2 regions of the Bacillus sp. 5RYD7K genome follow, and region 2 is predicted to be linked to the other one. Evidence: riboswitches for the same ligand, from Rfam matches in the RefSeq annotation. Region 2 holds a riboswitch; the other holds the start of a gene.
What was found. Region 2 has a riboswitch for S-adenosylmethionine ahead of metK (methionine adenosyltransferase). Riboswitches for the same ligand answer to the same signal wherever they lie in the genome.
Positions count from the first base shown of each region.

Region 1: linked by a shared signal. The riboswitch ahead of ACQE26_RS17835 (methionine biosynthesis PLP-dependent protein) and the one ahead of metK (methionine adenosyltransferase) in region 2 are both predicted to bind S-adenosylmethionine.

Region 1 covers NZ_CP191200.1:3,654,386-3,657,520, forward strand. Annotated here, with positions in the region: gene metC (cystathionine beta-lyase) at 1-429, opposite strand, end outside; gene ACQE26_RS17835 (methionine biosynthesis PLP-dependent protein) at 422-1,543, opposite strand; SAM riboswitch class I at 1,613-1,738, opposite strand; gene ACQE26_RS17840 (esterase family protein) at 1,913-2,635, shown strand; gene ACQE26_RS17845 (YjcG family protein) at 2,660-3,135, shown strand, end outside.
Region 2 covers NZ_CP191200.1:1,875,378-1,878,512, reverse strand. Annotated here, with positions in the region: gene asnB (asparagine synthase (glutamine-hydrolyzing)) at 1-316, opposite strand, end outside; gene metK (methionine adenosyltransferase) at 460-1,662, opposite strand; SAM riboswitch class I at 1,832-1,970, opposite strand; gene pckA (phosphoenolpyruvate carboxykinase (ATP)) at 2,168-3,135, shown strand, end outside.

The DNA.
Region 1 (3,135 bases), 1.8 Mb from region 2:
GATGGCTTTCGTATTCGGCCGGATGGCGCGGGCAACCGCTTCTGTGTCCGTCATATCGACAAAGGTGTGTTCGATTCCGAAACGGGACAGCACTTCTGTCACCATGCGGAATGTTCCGCCGTACACATCCTCCGTGACGAGAACATGGTCGCCTTGGGATAAGAGCAGAAACGCCGTCGAAATCGCCGCCATTCCGGAGCTGAAAGCAAAACCTCTCGTTCCGCCTTCAAGACCTGCGATCGTTTCTTCAAGCGCTGTTCTTGTCGGTGTGCCGGAGCGGCTGTAATCATATGTTCCGAATTCTTCAAAGGAAGACTGATGAAATGTGGAAGCATGCTGAATCGGCACACTGACGGCTCCGGTAGCTCCGTCTGTTTTAAATGGATTGTGCACGAGCTGGGTTTCCAGCGTCCAATTTTGATTACTCATACGACACGGCCCCCTCTTTTACTTGCTGTAATGCCTGCTTTACATCCCGCTTCAAATCTTCTGCATGTTCAATTCCCACTGAAAATCTCAGCAGGCGGTTGCAGACGCCGTTTGCGATACGGATATCTTCCGGAATGTCCATGTGCGTCTGTGTCGCGGGGTATGTAATAAAGCTTTCCACCCCGCCGAGACTTTCTGCGAAACAGATCGTTTTCAGCGCCTTTAAAAATGGATTGACCCATTCCTCTTTTTGCAGCCTGAAAGACAGCATTCCGCCTTTTCCGGGATATAACACGTCGGCGATTTCTTCTTCCTGTTCTAAAAATGCTGCAAGTTCACGGGCGTTTTCTTCATGACGCTGCATTCTGAGCCCGAGTGTTTTCATCCCTCTCATTAAAAGCCACGAATCAAACGGCGGGAGAACGGCTCCGATCGCATTTTGGTGATTAAACATGATCTCGCCGAGCTCTTCATCCTTTACGACAGCAAGACCGGCAAGAAGATCATTGTGCCCGCCTAAATATTTTGTGGCGCTGTGAATGACGATATCGGCTCCCAGTTCAAGCGGGCGCTGGATGACCGGGGTATAAAACGTATTATCGACAATTAAAAGCAGGCCGGCTTCTTTCGTAATCCGGGCAATTTTTTCAATGTCGGCCTCCTGCATTAACGGGTTTGTCGGCGTTTCAACAAATACCGCTTTCGTATTTTCCGTTATTTTGGAGCGTAAACAGTCTTCATCGCTGAAATCATCGTAAATAAAGCTTAAGCCGTATTTTCTCCATTCATTTTCAAACAAACGGTATGTGCCTCCGTATAAATCGGAGGATACAATCAATTCATCCCCGCTTTTAAATAAAGCCATAATCGTTTGAATGGCTGCCATTCCCGAGCTGAAAGCAAAGCCTCTTGCACCGTTTTCCAACACGGCGATGGCGTCTTCAACGAGCTGGCGTGTCGGGTTTTTCGTGCGCACGTAATCAAAGCCTGTAGATTCTCCTATTCCTCTATGTCGGTAAGCGGTGGACAGATAAATCGGCGGACTGACCGTTCCCGTTGCTTCTTCGCTTCTATTTCCAATTTGGGCTAATTTTGTTTCGACATGCTGCGTCATCAGTAAGCACCATCCTTTTTCAAAAATAAAAAAGCTCCCTCTTCATAAGAAGAAGGAGCTTTTCTCTTCCTCTTATCTTCCAAGCATGTGAATCGCTTGCTGGATTTAGCACCTTGGCACTTTGCCTTCCCGCGGCAAAGCAAACCGGTTGCTGAGGTTTCAAAGGGCCAGTCCCTCCACCTCTCGTGATAAGAATATTGTTTTGTATTTTCTGATTGTTCTATATTAACGCACTATAAAATGGATTTCAACAACTTTTTAATTTTCTGAACTCTCGCAAGAAGTGCATCTGAAGAAAGAAATTTCTAATAATTCATGGTACAATAGGGAAAAACCATCAAGACAAGAAGCGGCCTGGAGGAATGCAAAGTGGCACCGAAAACCGGAATCATTCATGAGAAAAAACTTTTCTCTCATGAGCTTGAAGAAGAAATGACCGTTCTGGTCTACCTGCCCAACACTTACTCCCCTCTGTATAAGTATCATACGGTCATCGCCCAGGACGGCCATGATTATTTCAGATTAGGGAGAATCGGGCGGCAGGCGGAAGAGCTCATGTCAAAAGGGGAAATTGACCGCTGCATCATTATCGGCGTCCCATATAAAAATGTGCGGGAGCGAAGAAACACATACCATCCCGAAGGCTCTAAGTTCGCCTCATATAAACGGTTTATCGCAAATGAGCTCGTCCCTTTTATCGACAAAGAATACCCGACTTATCAAGTCGGATACGGCCGCACCATGATCGGGGATTCCCTCGGCGGAACCGTCTCGCTCATGACGGCGCTTGACTATCCGAACATGTTTGGAAACGTCATCATGCAGTCTCCGTATGTTGACGGGCACGTGCTGGATGCCGTCCGGCAGTCGGAAGACCTCAAACAGATATCCGTTTATCATCAAATCGGAGAAAAAGAAACCGACGTCCATACGACGGACGGCCAGGTGCTTGATTTCACCGCGCCGAACGAAGAGCTCAAACAGCTGCTGGAAAGCAAACAGTCTGAATACACGTATGAAACCTTTGACGGGGATCATAAATGGACATACTGGCAGCCGCTCATCACGCCGGCGCTGAAAAAAATGCTGTAACCATTCATTAAGGAGGGAACTTTCATGAAATACGGTATTGTTTTATTTCCATCAAAAAAATTACAGGATCTCGCAAATTCGTACCGGAAACGCTACGACCCGAGCTACGCGCTCATACCGCCGCATCTGACGGTAAGAGATCCGTTTGAAGCGACAGAACAGGAAATCGAGCAGATCGTATCACAGCTGAGACAGACGGCGAAAGAGTCGCACCCGCTCGTTCTGAAGATCACAAAATACAGCTCGTTTTCTCCTGTGAATAATGTGATATATATGAAAGCGGAGCCGACGGAAGAATTAAAAACCCTGAGTGAGAAATGCTATTCAGGAGCATTATCCGGTAAGCCGGAATACAGCTTCGTTCCGCATGTCACGGTCGGCCAGAAGCTGTCGTCAGATGAACATTCCGACGTACTCGGACAGCTGAAAATGCAGGACATTTCCCACGAAGAAGTCATTGACCGTTTTCACCTGCTCTATCAGCTGGATAACGGCTCATG
Region 2 (3,135 bases):
GCACCTCGGTATCGGAATCTGTATTGAAAGTGTAGCCTTTCGCTTCAAGCTCTTCTCTCAATTCAATGTAGTTATAGATTTCGCCGTTAAAAATGATCCAATATTTCTCATCTTCATATGATAAAGGCTGTCCGCCGTTTTCTACGTCAATAATACTGAGCCGTCTGAAGCCGAATCCGACGTGCTCATCATGATAATACCCATCGCTGTCAGGACCGCGGTGAACGATCATTTGGTTCATTTGTTTGATTAGCTCTTCTTGATCTGCGGTTTGAGTTAATGGATGCTTATTAAAAACACCGACAAATCCACACATAGTATAGCCTCCATAAGTGTAATTTTCTAATTGGACCCCCTTTTTATAGACGCTTTGTTACGCCATTGGTTTCACGCTATGTAAAAAATAAGCATGGCAGCATCTGCAAAAAGGGAAAGCCGCTTAAATAAGCGGCTATAAAATTATTCTCCTAGTGCTTCTTTGCGAAGCGCATCCGCCTTGTCAGTACGCTCCCAAGGAAGATCCACATCGTGACGTCCGAAGTGGCCGTAAGCGGCAGTCTGCTTATAGATCGGACGGCGCAAATCAAGCATTTTAATAATGCCGGCAGGTCTCAGGTCGAAGTTATTCCGTACGACTTCGATCAGTTTCTCTTCAGAAGCTTTTCCTGTATCAAATGTATTGATGGAAATAGATACAGGCTGTGCCACGCCGATTGCGTATGCAAGCTGCACTTCACAAGAATCAGCAAGTCCTGCAGCCACGATGTTTTTCGCTACGTATCTCGCAGCGTAAGCCGCTGAACGGTCTACTTTCGTCGCATCCTTACCGGAGAATGCACCGCCGCCGTGGCGTGCATATCCGCCGTATGTGTCAACGATGATTTTACGGCCGGTAAGTCCCGCATCGCCTTGAGGACCGCCGATTACGAAACGTCCCGTAGGGTTGATGAAGTATTTTGTTTCGTCATCAATCAGTTCCTCTGGCACGACAGGGTTAATGACATGCTCTTTCAGATTGCGCTGAATCTGCTCAAGCGTAATTTCCGGATGGTGCTGAGTTGAGATGACGATCGCGTCGATGCGGACCGGCTTGTTGTTTTCATCATATTCAACGGTAACTTGCGTTTTTCCGTCAGGGCGAAGGTACGGAAGAATGTCTTCTTTGCGGACTTCGCTCAAACGGCGGGCCAATTTATGCGCCAAAGAGATCGGAAGCGGCATAAGCTCTTTCGTTTCGTTACACGCATAACCGAACATCAGACCTTGGTCACCTGCTCCGATAGCTTCGATTTCAGCATCGCTCATTGTGCCTTCACGCGCTTCAAGAGCCTGATCGACACCCATCGCGATATCCGCAGACTGTTCATCAATTGATGTTAAAACAGCGCAAGTCTCCGCATCAAATCCGTATTTTGCCCGTGTGTAGCCGATTTCTTTAATCGTTTCACGGACTGTTTTCGGAATGTCAACGTATGTTGATGTTGTAATCTCTCCGCTTACCAGCACAAGGCCTGTCGTTACAGATGTTTCACAGGCTACGCGCGCGTTCGGGTCTTTTTTTAAAATCTCATCTAAGATGCTGTCAGAAATTTGGTCACAGATTTTATCCGGATGACCCTCGGTAACAGATTCAGATGTAAATAATCGACGGTTTTTACTCATTCACTTTTCCTCCTGAAAAAAGATCTTTTGAAAGACCTTCTCATATGATACGGAACTCGCTCCCTCTTAATACAATGTCATACTATATCAGAGAATGTTAATTGGCATATTTTATGAAATAAAAAAACCTTTTCCACTCGAGGAAAGGGTTTGGTCTGTGTGCCTTTCACTCTTATCGCTCAAGGAAATATTAAACCTTGCATCAGGTTAGCACCTTGGTTTCCCACAGTGTATTCACCTGCTTTTTTACAGAGAAACCGGTTGCTGGGCTTCATCGGGCCTGTCCCTCCGCCAGCTCGGGATAAGAGTATCCGCTCAATGAAATATCTTATCGTAAAAGGGCGGAAAGTGTCAATATGAATTAAAGCGATTACGCGCCTTTATTTCGGGAAGCAATGGAAAAACACAAACAAAAAATAATAAACAGTATAGACTATTTTTATATATGTGTTATACTAATTACACATTCAGCGAAATAAAAATAAACCGGCAAAGGAAGGGTTTTATGAAATTAGTTGATTTAACTGCAGATCTTCAAGCATTACTCGCAAGTCCAAATGTGCATCATAATTTATCGGCGCCAAAACTTACCGAAAAAGTGATCACCCGAAATGAAGGCACACTGACATCTACGGGCGCCGTACGTGCCACTACCGGTGCATATACGGGGCGATCACCTAAAGATAAATTTATCGTTCGTGAAAAAAGCACAGAAAATCAAATTGATTGGGGCGCGGTGAACCAGTCCATTTCTGAAGAGGCGTTTGAAAAGCTGTACGCCAAAGTCGTCAGCTACTTAAAACAGAGAGATGAACTGTTTGTTTTTGAAGGATTCGCAGGCGCAGATGAAAAATACAGACTGCCGATTACAGTCGTAAATGAATTTGCATGGCACAACCTGTTCGCGCGCCAGCTGTTTATCAGACCGGAGACGGCTGAAAGGGATCCGGAAGCACAGCCGTTTACCATTCTCTCAGCTCCGCATTTTAAAGCGGATCCGGAGACGGACGGCACGCATTCGGAAACATTTATCATTGTCTCTTTCGAAAAGCGCGTCATTTTAATCGGCGGCACCGAATACGCCGGAGAAATGAAAAAATCAATTTTCTCCATTATGAACTTCCTTCTTCCGCAGCAAGATATTCTGCCGATGCACTGCTCAGCCAACGTCGGTGAAAAAGGTGATGTCGCCTTGTTTTTCGGTCTTTCCGGCACGGGGAAAACGACGCTTTCAGCCGATGCGGACCGGAAACTGATCGGCGATGACGAGCACGGCTGGTCAGACTCCGGCGTGTTTAACATTGAAGGCGGATGTTATGCTAAATGTATCAACCTGAGCGAGGAAAAAGAACCGCAGATTTTTCGTGCGATCCGCTTCGGGTCTGTTCTTGAGAATGTTGTGCTTGATGAAAAAACGGGTGAGGCGGATTACGACAATTCCTTCTACACGGAAAACACAAGAGCCGCGTATCC